Linked DNA regions of Hyalangium ruber. The protein of the gene in region 2 binds, or shares a complex with, the protein of the main gene of each other region. Links are inferred from orthologs where the notes say so. Each region holds a gene or a part of one and is shown on either strand. Other genes may lie near its edges. The genes, in order: carB and carA.

The links.
Region 1: the proteins of carA (region 2) and carB are in contact, whole or in part, in a solved structure (PDB 1KEE), measured with the Escherichia coli proteins. The link is inferred for Hyalangium ruber from one-to-one orthologs.

The regions. Positions count from the first base shown.
Region 1 is NZ_JAXIVS010000025.1:54,981-64,468, forward strand. What follows is about bases 4,211-7,961. They hold carB (carbamoyl-phosphate synthase large subunit), read right to left. Parts: upstream 7,651-7,961; coding sequence 4,411-7,650; downstream 4,211-4,410. Other genes in these bases: SYV04_RS41595 (hypothetical protein), read left to right, coding at 4,211-4,401; SYV04_RS41605 (hypothetical protein), read left to right, coding at 7,782-7,961. Also shown: SYV04_RS41580 (M28 family metallopeptidase), read right to left, coding at 1-922; SYV04_RS41585 (ammonium transporter), read right to left, coding at 1,201-2,589; SYV04_RS41590 (YbaY family lipoprotein), read left to right, coding at 2,849-3,337; more of SYV04_RS41595, read left to right, coding at 3,424-4,210; more of SYV04_RS41605, read left to right, coding at 7,962-8,555; SYV04_RS41610 (pyridoxal phosphate-dependent aminotransferase), read right to left, coding at 8,563-9,488. UniProt on the Escherichia coli protein: Large subunit of the glutamine-dependent carbamoyl phosphate synthetase (CPSase).
Region 2 is NZ_JAXIVS010000015.1:209,355-218,091, reverse strand. Bases 3,972-6,971 are described here. They hold carA (glutamine-hydrolyzing carbamoyl-phosphate synthase small subunit), read left to right. Parts: upstream 3,972-4,913; coding sequence 4,914-6,029; downstream 6,030-6,971. Other genes in these bases: pyk (pyruvate kinase), read right to left, coding at 6,716-6,971; SYV04_RS34905 (DUF7986 domain-containing protein), read left to right, coding at 6,044-6,712; SYV04_RS34915 (dihydroorotase), read left to right, coding at 3,972-4,917. Outside these bases: lepA (translation elongation factor 4), read left to right, coding at 1-1,426; lepB (signal peptidase I), read left to right, coding at 1,427-2,668; SYV04_RS34920 (aspartate carbamoyltransferase catalytic subunit), read left to right, coding at 2,726-3,616; more of SYV04_RS34915, read left to right, coding at 3,613-3,971; more of pyk, read right to left, coding at 6,972-8,116; SYV04_RS34895 (bifunctional nuclease family protein), read right to left, coding at 8,316-8,737. UniProt on the Escherichia coli protein: Small subunit of the glutamine-dependent carbamoyl phosphate synthetase (CPSase).

The DNA.
Region 1 (9,488 bases), on a different replicon or contig from region 2:
AGATGGAGGTCTCCGCCTGGGCGCTCGGAGGCGGCGGCTGCTCCGCCAGCGCGCGCGCGAGCGCCAGGGTGTTGCTCCCCACGTGCTGGAGGCTGCCGGGCGTCACCCGCTCGGGCGTGTCCAGCGGGGTGTGGTAGGCGTAGCCGTCCTCGATGAAGGCCGAGTCCAGGACCCGCAGCCCGCGGTCGCGGTAGACGCGGAAGTCGGTATCGGACGGGACGAGCTGCGCGCGAAATAGATCCTCCCCCACCACGGAGCCGAAGGGATGGGGCACGCTGCTCGCGTAGGTCTTCAGCAGCCCGGCGGCATCGGGCGTGGCGCGAAAGAGGAGCGACTTGCCACCTGGCCCCGCAGCATCGAGGTTGATCACCGCCTGGACCTCGCGGGCCCAGGGGTGCTGCAAGAAGGCGTCGGCGCCGACCAGCCCGTACTCCTCGCCTCCATTGAGGTTGAAGAGGATGTCATGGCGCGGCTGGGGCCCCGCGGCGAGCGCTCGGGCCACCTCCACCGCGGCGGCCACGGCCACGGCGTTGTCTCCAGCGCCGGGCGCATCCGCGTGGCTGTCGTAGTGGGCGGAGATCAGCACCGCCGCGCCGGGCTCACGGCCGGGCAGCCTCGCGAGGATGTTGCGCACCCGGTAGGCCACCGCCCGGTCCGGCCCCACGAGGGCGCCTTGCGCGTCCTGGACCTGCACCTCCAGACCGGGGATCTCCCGCAGGCGCTGCGCCAGGTACTCCGCCGACTGGGCGTCGCGGGAGCTGCCCTGGGGACGGGAGCCGATGTCCGCCGCCAGGTGGCGCAGGAGCGGCGCCGCGCGTGCCTCGGAGAAGACGGTGGGTGGGGCGTCGGCGGGAACGGGTGACGGCGGCTGGCGCGACCAGGTGACCAGCGCGTACACCCCCACGAGGGTGACCACAGCCACGACCCAACGCCTGACGTCCGTCTCCTGGAAAGATGCATGCACCGTCACGGTGCGCGCATCAAAGCCTCAGTCAGGGTGCCCCGCCATGTCTCGCCCGAGACTTCCAGCAAGGCTGGAATCCGCCCCTTTATCTGACTCCTAACCGGTTAGAACGGGTGACGACTCCTAACCGGTTAGGACTGGTGACGACTTCTAACCGGTTAGAACTGGTGACGACTTCTAACCGGTTAGAACTGGTGACGACTTCTAACCGGTTAGGACTGGCCATCGGGGAGGCCTCAGGCCGGCACCGGGAGCGATCCCTCAGGACGGGCGGGCTCGGAGGAAGTAGCCACCGAAGCCGCGGCCGGAGGCGGCGCGGACAACACAGCCGTCTCCCCCACCGTCTCGTCATGCTGGCTGCGGTCGAGCCCCTCCTCCTCGTGCTTGGCGGTGACACGCAGCGGGACGATGCGATCCACCAGCTTGTAGAGCAGGTAGGAGCCGATGAACGAGAAGGCGGAGACGACGACCAGCGCCAGCATGTGCATGAGGAAGGTGCGCGTCTCGCCGTAGAGGAGGCCCACGTCCTTGGCCAGCACGCCGGTGAGCACCATGCCCACCACGCCGCCCAGGCCGTGGCAGGGGAAGACATCCAGCGTGTCATCCACCGCGGTGCGGCTCTTGAAGTGCGCGGCCGCGTTGCTGACGAAGCTGGCCACCAGGCCCACCATGATGCTCTGGCCCACGGTGATGAAGCCGGCCGCGGGAGTCACCGCCACCAGGCCCACCACCGCGCCCACGCAAGCGCCCAGGGCACCCGGCTTGCGGCCGCGCAGCCAGTCGAAGGCGATCCACCCCAGCATGGCGGCGGCCGAGGCGGTGTTGGTAGTGGCGAAGGCGAGCGTGGCCGTGGACGAGGCGCTGAGCGCCGAGCCCGCGTTGAACCCGAACCAGCCAAACCACAGCATGCCCGTGCCCAGCATCACGAACGGCAGGTTGGCCGGGGTGTGGCTGAGATTCTCGCGGTGGACCTGCCGCCGCCCCAGCACCAGCGCGCCGGCCAGCGCCGCGAAGCCCGCGGACATATGCACCACCGTGCCGCCCGCGAAGTCCAGCACGCCCCACTGGCGCAGGAAGCCCTCCGGGTGCCACGTCCAGTGCGCCAGCGGCGCGTAGATGACGAGGCTGAAGAGCACCATGAAGACGACGTACGCCTTGAAGCGCACGCGCTCGGCGAACGCGCCGGTGATGAGCGCCGGGGTGATGATGGCGAACTTGAGCTGGAACAGCGCGAAGAGCAGCAGCGGGATGGTGGGCGCCAGATCCGGGTGCGTCTCGCCGCCCACGCCGCTGAACATGAAGAAGGTGCGCGGATCGCCGATGAGCCCGTGGAAGCTGTCACCGAAGCTGAGGCTGAAGCCCACCACCACCCAGAGCAGGCTGATGACCGCCATGGCCATGAAGCTCTGCAGCAGCGTGGAGACCACGTTCTTCAGCCGCACCATGCCGCCGTAGAAGAACGACAGGCCCGGCGTCATCAGCAGCACCAGCGCCGTCGCGGTGAGGATCCACGCCGTGTCCGCCGTGTTGATGGGCCCGCCCTGTTTCGCCTGGGCCTGAGGCGTCACCAGCATGCCCAACACACCTACACCTACCAGGACTGCCATCGCCGCCCACTTCTTCATGCTGCCCGCCTCCTGCGGAAGAGCCGACGCGGTGCATTATGGGAGCGCTATAGCCTTATTTCAAGTGCTGATAATACTAAACCCCACCAAACAAGGACAAAAACAAAGCACTTAATCCAAGGGCGCTGAGATTTGCCCCGACCGAGAACACCCGCCCCTCCAGCAGGCAGGCTGAGCTAAGGAGCGAACGGCGGGAGCGGCGACGCTCCCGTTTTTCTTTGCGGGGACCGGTTCCCCGCTCTCCTTCAGGAGCCCTGTCATGACTCGCCGAATCACCGCGCTCGCGGGATGCCTCGCCGCGCTCACCCTGTCCGCCTGCGCCTCTACGCCCCCCACCCCCGAAACCCAGACCCCCGAGACCCAGGCCCCCGAGATGAAGACCCCCGACACCACCCCCACGGAGCGCCCTACCCCTCCCGCCAGCACCCAGGTGACCGGGACGGTGCGGTACCGCGAGCGCATCGCCCTCTCCCCGGAGGCCGTCGTCCAGGTGGAGGTGGTGGAGGTCTCCGCCGAGGGCCGCCCTGGGGACGTGGTCGGCACACAGACCCTGCGCTCCCCGGGCCAGGTCCCCATCCCCTTCTCCGTGGACGTGCCCTCCGAGCGCATCCGCGCCGACGCCACCTACCTCGTCCGGGCGCGCATCACCGACGGCGCGCGGACCTTCTCCACGCCCGAGCCCATCACCGTGCTCACCCAGGGCGGCCGGACCACGGACGTAGAGGTCCTCTTGCGCAGCGGAAACTGACGTAACTCCATCCTCCTACCCCGTCTCCCGAAGGGGAAAGTCAGACCCATGCACTAGTTATTCACGTGTCTGAGCGGGAGGCATCCATGCAGGGAGAGATGTTTCGCAGTGAGTCGCTGGTGCCAACAACGCGCCGCGCGTACCTCACGGCCGATCTGTTGAAGGAGGAGCGGGAGCAGCGCCAGCTCCTCGGCCAGTACGTGAAGCAGTGCATGGTGGAGGGCACCGACTACGGCCGCATCCCCGGCATGGACAAGCCGACGCTGCTCAAGCCCGGCGCCGAGAAGCTGATCGACTTGTTCCGCTGCACCCCCGAGTTCACCCTGGTGCCGGACTTCAGCCGGGAGGACTTCGAGGGGGGCTTCTTCAAGTACACCTTCCGCTGCCGCATCCTCAGCCGGGACACGGGCGCGGTGATGGCGGAGGGCTACGGCTCGGCCAACAGCCGCGAGAGCCGGTTCCGCTGGCGCACGGCCAACCGCACCTGCCCCACCTGCGGCAAGGCGGCCATCATCCAGGGCAAGGCCGAGTACGGCGGCGGCTGGGTGTGCTTCAAGAAGCGGGGCGGCTGCGGCGAGAAGTACGTCGAGTCGGACGAGCGCATCACTGTGCAGCCGGTGGGCCGCGTGGAGAACGAGAACATCGCCGACGTGGACAACACCATCCTGAAGATGGCCAAGAAGCGGGCCCAGGTGGATGGGGCCATCGCCCTGGCGCGCTGCTCGGACATGTTCACCCAGGACGTGGAGGACATGCCGGCGGCGGAGCTCTCCGCGGTCGCCCCTCCCGTCACGGGCGCGGTCTCGGCGCCGGGGCCCACGGTGGAGGCCTCTCCCCGAATCTCCGCGGTGGCCTTCGGCCCCTACAAGGGCAAGGCCATCTCCGAGATGAGCGACGAGGAGCTGAGCGCCTCCATCGATCTGGCCCACTCGAAGCTGCAGGAGCAGCCCAAAGCCAAGTGGGCCAAGGCGATGCGCGAGAACCTGGCGGCGCTCGAGTCCGAGGTGGAGCTGCGATGCCGTGCGCCCCACGCGGACGGGGCGCACACCGGCCTGCCGCAGTAACCCCGGGCACTACCCGGGGCGCACGGTGGTCTTCAGGTACTCCTGGAGCGGCTTGACGCTCAGCTCCGTGCGCCGCAGGGACTCCAGCGCGCCCACCGCCATCCGCGCCGCCTGCACCGTCGTGTAGTACGGCACGCCGTGCATCAGCGCCTCGCGGCGGATGGTGAAGCTGTCGGCGATCTCCTGCTTGCCGAACGTGGTGTTGATGAGCAGCACGATCGCCCCATCGACGATCTTGTCGACGATGTTCGGCCGGCCCTCCTTCACCTTCTGCACGAGCTGCGCCTGGATGCCCTTGGTGGCCAGGTACGCGTGCGTGCCGGCCGTGGCCACCAGCTCGTGCCCCATGGCCCGCAGGCGCTTGGCCAGGTCCACCACCGCAGGCTTGTCATCGTCCTTCACGGAGATGAACACCTTGCCGGCGCGCGGCAGCTTCACGCCAGCGGCGAGCTGGCTCTTGGCGAAGGCCGAGGCGTAGTCGTCCGCCAGCCCCATCACCTCGCCCGTGGACTTCATCTCCGGCCCGAGGATGACGTCCACCCCGGCGAAGCGCGCGAAGGGGAACACCGACTCCTTGACGGCCACGTGGGAGAACTCGACCTCCTGCGTGTGGCCCAGCTCCTCGAGCGTCTTGCCCACCATGCAGAGGGCGGCGATCTTCGCCAGCGACACGCCGGTCGCCTTGGAGATGAAGGGCACGGTGCGGCTGGCGCGGGGGTTCACCTCCAGGATGTAGATGATTTTCCCCTGGATGGCGAACTGCACGTTCATCAGGCCTACCACCTTCAGCTCGCGCGCCAGGGCGATGGCCTGATCCTTCATGCGCTCCACGAGGTCCGGCGAGAGCGAGTGCGGAGGCAGCGTCGCCGCCGCGTCTCCGGAATGCACCCCGGCCTCCTGGATGTGCTCCAGCACCCCGCCCACCAGCACCGCGCCCGTCTTGTCCGCCACGAGGTCCAGATCCACCTCGATGGCGTCCTTGAGGAAGCGGTCAATGAGCACCGGGTGCTCCGGAGAGGCGCTCACCGCCTCGCGCATGTAGCGCTCCAGGCTGGACGCGTCGTACACCGTCTCCATGGCCCGACCGCCCAGCACGTAGCTGGGCCGCACCATCACCGGGTAGCCAATGCGCTCGGCGATCTTGAACGCCTCGGCGTGGCTGCGCGCCACCCCGTTCTCCGGCTGCGTCAGCTTCAACTTCTCGATCAACGTGGCGAAACGCTCACGGTCCTCGGCGCGGTCGATGGCGTCCGGCGTGGTGCCAAGAATGGCCAGGCCGGCCTTCTCCAGCGGCACGCTGAGCTTGAGGGGCGTCTGCCCGCCGAACTGTACGATGGCGCCCACGGGCTTCTCTCGCTGGGCCACCTCGAGCACGTCCTCGATGGTGAGCGGCTCGAAGTACAACCGGTCCGAGGTGTCGTAGTCGGTGGACACCGTCTCCGGGTTGCAGTTGACCATCACCGTCTCGAAGCCCGCCTCGCGCAGCGCGAACGCCGCATGCACGCAGCAGTAGTCGAACTCCACGCCCTGGCCGATGCGGATGGGCCCGCTGCCCAGGATCAGCACCTTCTGGCGATCGGAGGGAGGCGCCTCGTCCTCCTCCTCATAGGTGGAGTACAGGTAGGGGGTGAACGCCTCGAACTCCGCGGCGCACGTGTCCACCCGCTTGTACACGGGCCGGATGCCCCGAGCGTGCCGGTGCGCGCGCACCTCGGACTCCGGGTAGCCCAACAGCAGCCCCAGGTAGCGATCCGAGAAGCCGTTCGACTTGGCGTCGCGCAGCACCTCGTCCGGGATCTGATCCAGCCGGCCGTACTCCTGCAGCGCATGCCCCTGGCGCACCAGCGCTTCGATCTTCCGGAGGAACCACGGATCGATCGCCGACACCTCGTGGACCTGCTCCACCGTGAGGCCCTCGCGGAAGGCCTGGGCCACGTACCAGGGGCGCTCGGGCCGGGGGATGCGCAGGGCCTCGCGCAGCACCTTCTCCCGCTCCTCCTTCTCCGTGGGCAGCTCGGGCACCTCCAGCGCCAGGCGGCTGGCCTCCATGGAGCGCAGGGCCTTCAGGTACGCCTCGGAGAAGGTGCGGCCAATGGCCATCACCTCGCCCACCGAGCGCATGCTGGTGGTCAGCGTGCGGTCGGCGCGGGGGAACTTCTCGAAGTTGAAGCGGGGAATCTTCACCACCACGTAGTCGATGGTGGGCTCGAACGAGGCCGGCGTGTCGCGGGTGATGTCGTTGCGCAGCTCGTCCAGCGTGTAGCCCAGGGCCAGCTTCGCGGCGATCTTCGCGATGGGGTAGCCCGTGGCCTTCGAGGCCAGCGCGCTGGAGCGGGACACGCGCGGGTTCATCTCGATGACGACCATGCGCCCATCGCGCGGATGGATGCCGAACTGGATGTTGGAGCCGCCCGTGTCGACGCCAATCTCGCGGATGATGGCCAGCGACGCCTCGCGCATGCGCTGGTACTCGCGGTCCGTGAGCGTCTGCGCGGGGGCCACGGTGATGGAGTCACCAGTGTGTACGCCCATCGGATCCAGGTTCTCGATGGAGCAGACGATGATGACGTTGTCCGCCGAGTCGCGGACCACCTCCAGCTCATACTCCTTCCAGCCGAGCACGCTCTCCTCGACGAGGATGGTGGAGGTGGGGCTGGCCTTGAGGCCCGAGCGGCAGATCGTCTCGAACTCCTCGCGGTTGTAGGCAATGCCGCCGCCAGTGCCGCCCAGGGTGAACGAGGGCCGGATGATGGCCGGGAAGCCGATCTCCTCGATGAGCGCGATCGCCTCCTCGATCGTCTTGGCGTAGCCGCTCTTGGGCAGCGCCACGCCGATCTTCTGCATGGCCGCCTTGAAGAGCTGGCGGTCCTCGGCCTTGTTGATGGCCTCCAGCGAGGCACCGATCAGCCGCACGCCGTACTTCTGGAGGATGCCCTGCTCGGCCAGCGCCTTGGCGAGGTTGAGCGCCGTCTGTCCGCCCATGGTGGGCAGGAGCGAGTCGGGGCGCTCGGCGGCGAGGATCTTCTCGGCGGCCTCGACGGTGATGGGCTCGATGTAGGTGCGGTTGGCGAACTCGGGGTCCGTCATCACCGTGGCGGGGTTGCTGTTGAGCAGCACCACCTCCACCCCCTCGTCCCGGAGCGCCTTGATGGCCTGCGTACCCGAGTAGTCGAACTCCACGGCCTGGCCGATGACGATCGGACCCGAACCAATCACGAGGACCTTACGGATATCGTTTCGCTTGGGCATCGGGCGCCCCCATAGCAACCCGCGCCCGCACATGCACGTGGCGATTGAACGAGGTGGGTCGCCTGCTCCGGGAGGAACCCAGGCCATCGGCTCGGCGCTCTGCTAAAACGCGAACGCTCCCTGGAGGTTCCATGCGCCGCTGGTCCCTGGCCCTGCTCGTCACCCTTGCCGCTCCCGCCTTTGCCCAGGCTCCCACGCCTGCCGCCGAGCCCGCGCAGACCCCGCCCGCCGCGCCAGCGCCCGAGCCCCAGGCTGCCCCTCCGGCGCCGACGCCCACTCCGGAGCCCAAGGCGGCCGCCCCCGCCCCCACCCCCGAGCCCAAGGCAGCGGCCCATGCCCCTACCCCAGAGCCCAAGGCCACGCCGCCCGCGCCAGCAGCTCCGGCTCCGGCGGCCAAGGCCACCCCGACGCCCGCTCCCGCTCCCGCAGCGGCGGCGCCCGCTCCAGCGGCCAAGGCAGCCCCCGTGCCGGCGCCCGTGGCCGCCGAGGAGGACGACTCGAAGCTCAACGCCGAGGAGTACCTGCGCAAGCTGGTGCGCCGGGAAGCCCGCTACATCTTCGAGAACCTGCTGGCGGGGGACGCGCGGGGCGCCTCGAACGAGCTGATCTACCCCTTCCAGCTCGAGGACAAGAAGTTCAACACCCCCGACGAGCTGGTGGCCGCCTGGGTGAAGGAGCTCCGGCAGAAGCGCACGGACCTCATCACCCTCTACGACATCGAGGTCCTCTCCCTGGCGGAGATGGAGAAGAAGTACGGCAAGTCCCCGGCGCGGCTGGGGCTCGGCAACCTGAAGGATCCCAACATCTACGCCGCGGTGGGCAACCTCTCTGGGAAGGCGGCGGTGCTGCTCTTCCGCGCCCCCCAGGGGACCACCCAGCCGCAGGCCTTCGCCTACACGGACTGAGGCGACGTCAGCTCAGCGCGGCGATGAGCTCGCCGATCCGCGCCAGGCCCTTCTGAATCACCTCGCGCGAGGTGACGAAGCTCATGCGCAGGTAGCCCTCGGCGCCGAACGGCGCGCCGGGCATGACGGCCACCCGGAAATCCTCCAGGAGGATGTCCGAGAGCCGCTGGGAGCTGCCCACCTTCTGGCCCTTGTAGGAGCGCTCCAGCAGGGCCTTCACGTTGGGGAACACGTAGAAGGCCCCGTCCGGGTAGCGGCAGCTCACGCCCTGCAGCGCGTTCAGCCCCGAGACGATCAGCTCCCGGCGCGCGCGGTACTCCGTCACCATGGTGGTGATGGTGTCGGTGGGGCCCTTGAGCGCCGCCACCGCCCCCTTCTGCACCATGGAGGTGGGGTTGGAGGTGGACTGGTCCTGGATCATGTTCATGCCGGCGATGAGCGGCTTGGGCCCGGCCGCGTACCCCAGGCGCCAGCCCGTCATGGAGTACGACTTGCTCATGCCATTGACGACCACCAGCCGGGGCACCAGGTCGGGCGCCACGTTGCCGATGTTGAGGAACTCGCCCTCGTACATCAGCTTCTCGTAGATGTCGTCGCTGACGATGAGGCAGTCATGGCCACGCACCGCCGCGGCGATACCCTCGAGCACGGCGCGCGAGAGCACGGCGCCGCTGGGGTTGCTGGGGCTGTTGATGATGACGGCGCGGGTGCGCGGGGTGAGCGCGCGGCGGATGGCCTCGGGGTCCGGCGCGAAGCCGTCCTCCTCGCGCGTCTCGATGATGACGGGCTTGCCGCCGGCCAGCAGCACCATGTCCGGGTAGCTGACCCAGTACGGGGCGAGGATGATGACCTCGTCTCCCTCGTTCAGCAGCGCCTGGAAGAGGTTGTAGAGCGAGTGCTTGGCGCCCACGGACACCAGCACCTGATCGGGCG
Region 2 (8,737 bases):
GATCATCCCGGTCATCAACAAGATCGACCTGCCCAGCGCGGACGTGGCGCGGACCCGGGAAGAGATCGAGGACGTGATCGGCATCGACGCCTCGGTGGCGGTGCCGGCCTCCGCCAAGGAGGGCATCGGCATCGAGGACATCCTCGAGGCGGTGGTCCAGAAGGTGCCGCCTCCGCGGGGCGAGCCGAGCGCGCCGCTCAAGGCCCTCATCTTCGACAGCTGGTACGACAACTACCGCGGCGTGGTGACGCTGGTGCGCGTGCTGGAGGGCACGCTCAAGCTCAAGCAGAAGATCAAGCTCTGGAGCAACAACAAGGTCTTCGAGGTGCAGGAGCTGGGCGTGTTCAGCCCCTTCTCCCGGCCGGTGCCCCAGCTCATGGCGGGCGAAGTGGGCGTGCTGGTGGCCAACGTCAAGGAGCTGCAGGACGCCAAGGTGGGTGACACCGTCACCGAAGAGGCGCGCTCCACGGACGCTCCCTTCCCGGGCTTCAAGGAAGTGAAGCCCATGGTGTTCAGCGGCATCTTCCCGGTGGACTCCGCGGAGTACGAGGGCCTGCGCGACGCGCTGGCCAAGCTCAAGCTCAACGACTCGGCCTTCACCTACGAGCCCGAGTCCTCCACGGCGCTCGGCTTCGGGTTCCGCTGCGGCTACCTGGGCCTGCTCCACATGGAGATCGTCCAGGAGCGCCTGGAGCGCGAGTACAACCTCAACCTCATCACCACGGCGCCCTCGGTGGTCTACCGCATCACCACCAGCAAGGGTGAGACGCTGCTCATCGACAACCCGGCCAAGCTGCCGCCGGTGCAGAACATCGAGAAGTTCGAGGAGCCCATCCTCACCTGTCACATCCACGTGCCCAACGATCACCTGGGCGCCATCCTCAAGCTGTGCCAGGACCGGCGCGGGGTACAGAAGGACATGAAGTACCTGGGCTCGTCCGGCCAGCGCGTGCAGGTGACGTACGAGATGCCGCTGGCCGAGGTGGTGTTCGACTTCTTCGACAAACTCAAGAGCGTCTCGCGCGGCTACGCCAGCCTCGACTACGAGCTCGCCGGCTACGTGGAAGCGGACCTGGCCCGGCTGGACATCCTCATCAACGGGGAGCCGGTGGATGCCCTGAGCGTCATCGTCCACCGCGAGCGCGCCTACCTGCGCGGCCGCGAGGTGTGCCAGAAGCTCAAGGAAGTCATTCCCAAGCAGATGTACGAGGTGGCCATCCAGGCGGCCATCGGCGCGAAGATCATCTCCCGCGAGACGATCTCCGCCATGCGCAAGAACGTGCTCGCCAAGTGCTACGGTGGTGACATCAGCCGCAAGCGCAAGCTGCTCGAGAAGCAGAAGGAGGGCAAGAAGCGCATGAAGCAGGTGGGCACGGTGGAGATTCCCCAGGAGGCCTTCCTCGCGGTGCTGAAGACGGAGGAGTAGATGACCGCCGCGACCACGCCCGTGAAGCTGGAAGAGGCCATGGCCTCGCGCCGCAAGCCGGAGCAGCTCCGGGCGCGGCGCCTGCTCATGTGGCAGCAGCTCCTCACCAGCCTCTGGACCCCGTTGCTGCTGGTGGGCATCGTTCTCCTGCCGTACCTGTTCATCATCGAGAGCTTCCCGGCGGCGGCTTCCTGGGCCAAGCCGGCGATGCAGTACTTCGGCGCGGCGATGTTCTTCGCCTGGGTGGGGCTCATCGCCTGGCGCTTCGTCTCGCCGAAAGAGCGCACCCTGCGCCGGCTGCGCGGCGAGGCGCGCGAGCTCGTCCACGAGGCCGAGCGCGTCTTCCAGCAGTTCCCCGGCAAGCTGCAGGCCAACGCCGCCGAGCGCATCGCCGAGCAGGCCGTGCGTGTGGAGGATGCCTCGCTGGCGAGCGACGTGCCCGTATTGGAGAAAGAGGTCAAGGCGCTCGACAAGCTCCACGAGGAGATGTTCGGCGCCTTCCGCAAGCAGTCCTCCTGGGAGACGGTGTCCGGCTTCGCCAAGGCGCTGCTCATCGCCTTCATCTTCCGCACCATCTTCATCGAGCCGTACCGCATCCCCTCCGGCTCCATGCTGCCCACGCTGGAGATTGGCGATCAGGTCTTCGTCAACAAGTTCATCTACGGGGTGCGCATCCCGTTCATCAACAAGGTGCCGTTCCAGATCGTCCGGCCGCCGGCGCGCGGAGACGTCATCGTCTTCAACAACCCCGTCGAGACGGACAAGGACTTCATCAAGCGCGTGGTGGGCCTGCCCGGGGACCGCGTGGAGCTGCGCAACGAGGTGGTCTACGTCAACGGCGTGGCGCAGGAGCGCACCCTCGTCTCCCGGGAGTTCATCGTCCGCAACCAGCACCAGGACAGCGGGCAGTGGTACGACGACGAGGAGGTCTACTACCGGGAGAACCTGGACGGCGTCGTCCACGCGGTGCTCCAGGATCCGCGCCCCATGACGCCGCGCAACGAGGGGCCCTTCAACGTCCCCGAGGGCCACGTCTTCGTGATGGGCGACAACCGGGACAACAGCTCGGACAGCCGCGTGGGCTTCGTCGGCTACGGCCACGAACCCGCCTACGTCCCCTATGGCCACATCAAGGGCAAGGCCATGGTGGTGTGGGTGTCCTTCGGTTACGGCGGCCTGTTCAACAGCTTCTTTGGCGGAACGGGCCTGCGCCTGGACCGCTTCTTCGAGCCCGTTCGGTGAGGGTCTCGGGGATGCTTGACGCACCGCATGGGCGCTGCTAGGGCGCGGCCCTGGTCTATGCGACACCTGCTCGGAATCGAAGGCTGGCGGCGCGAGGAACTCGAGACACTTCTCGATCGCGCCGAGGCGCACCTGCCCGGTGGCTCGGCGCGATCCCCTGTCCTTCAGGGGAAGGTGGTGGCCAACCTCTTCTTCGAGGACTCCACCCGGACGCGCACCTCCTTCGAGATGGCCGCCAAGACGCTGGGCGCCGAGGTGCTCAACTGGACCGCCCAGGGCTCCTCGGTCTCCAAGGGCGAGACGCTGCTGGACACCGCGCGCAACATCGAGGCCACGGGACCGGCCGCCATCGTCATCCGCCATCGCTCTTCGGGCGCACCGCACCTGGTGGCCCAGCACGTGCGCTGCGCCGTCATCAACGCCGGTGATGGTACCCACGAGCACCCCTCGCAGGCCCTGCTGGATGCCTTCACCCTCCGTCGCCACTGGGGGAAGCTCGAGGGCCGCACGGTGCTCATCATCGGCGACATCCTCCACAGCCGCGTGGCGCGCTCGAACCTCCTGTGCCTCAAGGCGCTGGGCGCGCGCGTGGTGATGTGTGGCCCGCCCACGCTGCTGCCGGTGGGCCTGGAGGAGATGGGCGCCGAGGTGACGACGAAGCTGGACGCGGCGCTGCCCGAGGCGGACGCGGTGATGTGCCTGCGGCTCCAGTTGGAGCGGCAGACGGAGTCCTTCTTCCCCTCCACGCGCGAGTTCTCCCGCCTCTTCGGCCTCACCCCGGCCCGCGCCGAGCGGATGAAGGCAGGAGCGCTCGTCATGCACCCGGGGCCCATCAATCGCGGCGTGGAGCTGGCGCCCGCGGTGGCGGATGGGGCCCGCAGCGTCATCCTCGAGCAGGTGGCCAACGGGGTCGCCGTGCGCCGCGCCATCCTGGAGGTGTGTACGTGAGCGCTCCGGTCCTCTTCAGCCGCGGGCGGCTCATCGATCCGCGCCATGGCGTCGACGGCGTGCGCGACGTGCTCGTTCGGGACGGGCAGGTGGCCCAGGTGTCCGAGGCGCCGCTGACGGTGCAGGGCGCCCAGGTGGTGGACGCCCGGGGGCGCTGGGTGCTGCCCGGCTTCATCGACCTGCACGTCCACCTGCGCGAGCCGGGCGAGGAGGGCAAGGAGACCATCCTCACCGGCAGCCGCTCTGCGGTGGCGGGGGGCTTCACCGGGGTGGTGGCCATGCCCAACACCAAGCTGGTGAACGACAGCGCGCTGGTGACGGAGCTGGTGCTCTCGCGCGCCCGGGCCGCCAACCTCTGCCGCGTCTACCCGGCGGGCGCCATCACCAAGGGCCTCAAGGGCGAGGAGCTGGCGGAGATGGGCGAGCTGATCTCCGCCGGCTGCGTGTGCATCACCGATGATGGCCGTCCGGTGATGAACGCCGCGCTGATGCGGCGCGCGCTCCAGTACGCCACGCTCTTCGACATCCCCGTCATGGTCCACGAGGAGGACCTCACGCTCTCCGGCAAGGGCGCGATGACGGAGGGGCCCACCGCCACGCGTCTGGGGCTGCTGCCCATTCCGCCGTCGGCGGAGGTCGCGATGGTGGCGAGGGATCTCATCCTGTTGGAGGAGACGCGCGGCCGCCTGCACATCGCCCACCTGTCCTGCGAGGGCAGCGTGCGGCTGGTGCGCGAGGCGAAGAAGCGGGGCCTGCGCGTCACCGCCGAGGTCACCCCGCACCACTTCACCATCGATGACACGGCGGTGGGCCAGTACGACACCCACGCCAAGATGAACCCACCGCTGCGCCTGCGTCGGGACGTGGAGTCCCTGCGCGAGGCCCTGGCCGACGGGACGATCGACGCCATCGCCACGGACCACGCCCCGCACGGGGTGCTCGACAAGCAGGTGGAGTTCGAGAAGGGCATCAACGGCGTGGTGGGCCTGGAGACGGCGCTCGGCTTGACGCTGGCCCTGGTCCACGAGGGCGTGCTGAGCCCGAGCCGCGCGGTGGAGTTGCTGTCGGCGGGCCCGGCGAAAGCGTTCGGCCTGCCGGGCGGTCACCTGGCGCCCGGTGCGCCTGCGGACGTCGTACTCGTAGACCCCGAAGCGGAGTGGGCCGTGGATGCCGAGCGGTTCTTCTCCAAGAGTCGGAATACCCCCTTCCACGGCCGGCTGCTCAAGGGGCGCGTCACCCAGACCTGGGTGGGCGGTCGCCTCGTCTTCGAGGACGGTCAGATCAAGGAGTCGCGGTCATGAAGCGGGCAGTGCTCGCGCTGGCGGATGGGAGCCTCTTCGAAGGCCGTGCGTTCGGCGCAGTCGGTGAGACAGTGGGCGAGGTGGTCTTCAACACCTCCATGTTCGGCTACCAGGAGATCCTCACGGACCCCTCCTACGTCGGGCAGATCGTCACCATGGCCTATCCGGAGATGGGCAACGTGGGGACCAACGCCGAGGACCAGGAGTCCGTCCGGCCGCACGCGGTGGGCATGGTGGTGCGCTCCTGCACGGAGCTGCACTCCAACTGGCGCGCCAACGAGACGCTGGATGCCTACCTCAAGCGCTTCGGCGTGGCCGGCATCCAGGGCCTGGACACCCGCCGCCTCGTGCGCCACCTGCGCACGCACGGCGCGCAGATGGGTGTCATCTCCAGCGAGAACCACTCGACTGCCGCCCTCGTGGAGCGCGCTAAGAACGCCCCCGGCATGGAGGGCATGGACCTGGCCACGGGCGTCTCCACGAAGGAGCCGTACACCTTCACCACGCCGTCTCCGGACGTGTTCAGCGGGGCGCCGCGCCCGGCTCCGGAGCTGCGCTTCGACGTGGTGGCCTACGACTACGGCCTCAAGCGCTCCATGCTGCAGTTCCTGGTGGATGAGGGCTGCCGGGTGACGGTGGTGCCCGCCAGCACCCGCGCCGAAGAGGTGCTCGCGCGCAAGCCCCACGGCGTCTTCCTGGCCAACGGGCCCGGAGACCCGGCCGCAGTGAAGGGCGCTGACAAGACGGTGGCCGCGCTGCTGGGCAAGGTGCCTGTGTTCGGTATCTGCCTGGGCCACCAGATCCTCGCCCTCGCCCTGGGCGGCCGGACATACAAGATGAAGTTCGGCCACCGTGGCGCCAACCAACCCGTGAAGGATCTGACTACCGGGAAGGTGGAGATCACCGCGCAGAACCACGGCTTCGCCGTGGATGACGCCAGTGTAAAGGGAGGGGCGATCGTCACCCACATCAACCTCAACGACGGAACTGTCGAGGGGTTGTCGATTCCCGACGCGCGGGCCTTCAGCGTGCAGTACCACCCCGAGTCTTCCCCCGGCCCACACGACGCGCGCTACCTCTTCAAGCGTTTCGCCCGGCTGATGGCGCAGTAAGATCCCCGCGCTCCATGGACGCTCCTTCCGCTTCGCCGCTGTCGTATCAGCCCTACCTGGACCAGCTCATCGCCTTCGGAAGCCAGGAGCCGCGCAAAGCGGATCTCCTGGAGGCCAAGGCGGAGTACTTCCGCCTCACGGGCGAGGTGTTCGAGGACGACAAGATCTTCGAGCTCCGGATGGCGTCCTTCCTGGACTACTACCTCTATGACCGGGTCTCCCCGCTCACGGGGAAGACGCCGGCCGCCGAGCTGTACGAGCAGCGGCTGCAGACGGCCGCGCCCGAGGAGGCCAACGCCTTCCGCAGCTTCACCGAGACGGTCCACGGCCTGTTCGAGGTGCGCAAGCTGGCCAAGGGCCTCATCCGCCTGCGCGAGCTGTTCTCCGGCAAGGACTTCGACGTCACCGAGCGCCGCAACATCGCCGGCCTCGAGGTTGGCGACGTCATCGAGGCGCGGCTCATCCCCTTCGGGGGGCACCTGCTGTTCTCCTCGGCCTTCTGCTACCACCCGAAGGTGGCGGTGAAGTCCATCAAGGCCGAGGTGAAGCGCCGCAAGAAGAAGCAGCCGGACGCGCCTCCCAAGGAGCTCGTCTGGGAGTGTGCCCTGCGAGCCCTCAAGGTCGAGCGCTACCGGCAGATCGCCGTCGAGAAGCTGTACGACTTCACGCAGAAGACGCTGTGAGCCTCAGATGCGGTGCACGGACATCATGTTCGTGTTCCCCGGCTCGTTGAGCGGCACGCCGGCGACGATCACCACCGGCGAGCCCACCTTGCACAGGCTTTGCTCCCGGCACAGGCGGCGCACCTGCCGCAGCATCGCGTCCGTGGACTGAAGCCGGCCCACCTGCAGCCCGCGCACGCCCCAGTAGAGCGCCATCCGGTTCACCGTGTCCGCGTTCGGCGTCAGCCCGATGATCTGCGCCCGGGGCCGGAACTCGGAGATGAGCCGCGCCGTGTGGCCCCGCTCGGTGTACGTGATGATGGTGTCGATGCCGAGCTGCTCGGCCGCCGCCACCGCCGCCGCCGCCACGCCCGTGGACAGGTCATTCGTGTGCTCGACCAGCGAGGGGTGCAGGCGGGTGCCTCCTCCGCGCTCCGTCTCCTCCACGATGCGCGCCATGGTCGCCGCCGCATCGATGGGGTACTTGCCCGCCGCCGTCTCGCCCGAGAGCATGACCGCGTCCGCTCCGTCCAGGATGGCGTTCGCCACGTCGGATACCTCGGCGCGGGTGGGGCGGGCGTTGCCCACCATGCTCTCCAGCATCTCCGTCGCCACGATGACGAGGCCGCCCATGCGGTTCACCTCGGCCACCGCGCGCTTCTGGATGCCGGGCAGCTGCTCCAGCGGCATCTCCACGCCCAGGTCTCCGCGGGCGATCATCACCCCGTCGGCCACCGCCGCGATGGCCTCCAGGTTGTCCACCGCCTGGGGCTTCTCGATCTTCGCGATGAGGGGCGTCTTCAGCTTCGCCACGTGCGCGCGCGCCTGCTTGATGTCATCCGCCGAGCGCACGAACGAGAGCGCCACGTAGTCCACGCCCAGCTCCTGGCCGAACGCCAGGTCCTCCGCGTCCTTCTCGGTAATCGTCGGCACCGAGATGGCCGCGCCTGGCAGGTTCAGCCCCTTGTGGTCCTTGAGCACCCCGCCGATCTCCACCTTCGCGGAGACATCCCGGCCCGCCACCCGCAGCACGCGCAGGCGCACCCGCCCGTCGTCCATCAGGATGACATCCCCGCGCGTCACGTCCTTCGGCAGGGAGCGGACCGGGGTGGGGATGATCGTGCCCGCGCCGAGCACGCTGCGCGTCGTCACCGTCACCGTCTGCCCCGGCTTCACGGTGATCTGCCCACCCTCGAACCGACCGAGCCGGATCTTGGGCCCCTGCACGTCCTGCAGAATGGCCACCGGAATGCCGAGCTTGCGCGACACCTTGCGGATGGTGTTCACCCGCCGACGGTGATCCTCCTGCGTCCCGTGCGAGAAGTTGAGGCGCGCCACGTTCATACCGGCGCGGATGAGCCCTTCGATGACCTCTGGCGTGTCCGAGGCCGGTCCCAACGTGCAGATGATTTTCGCCTTGCGCATGAGCGTCGCATCCTAGGCCGAGCCTGGGTGCTCTTGACAGCTTCACCGCGCCAAAGCGAAGGTGAGCCTCGCGCCCGCCGATTTGCGTTTGGCGATCGCGGCCCTAAGATCTCGGCCGTCGTCCCCGTAGAAAGTGAAAGCCCGGCGTCCCTGGGAGGGGGGGCCGGGCTTTCGTGTCTGAGGCGCGCGTGGGGCGGGCCTACAGGCTGATCTCCTTGGCCTTGTGTGGCGGCACGGTCGGCACCGCCTCCTGCTCCATGCCGCTCGGGCCGCTGCCGCCCACGGCGGGGCCCTCGTGCAGCGAGTCGATGTCCGAGCGGCTGATACCGGCCATCGCCAGCACCTTGCGCGTGACGCGGATGCGGGCCTCCCCGTCCAGCGCCATGGCGATGGAGTCGGCCGGGCGGGCGCTCAGCTCCAGGCGCTTCTTTCCCTGCTGGAGGAAGACGCGGCCGGTGTAGATGTCGCCGCGCAGATCGTCGATGCGCACCTCCGTCACCTCGGCCCCGAGCTTGGACACCACATCGTCCAGCAGGTCCTGAGCCAGGGGCTGGGGCGGATCCATGTGGGCCAGCCGGAAGGCGATGGCCACGGCCGCGGACTCGTCCACGAAGATGGGGA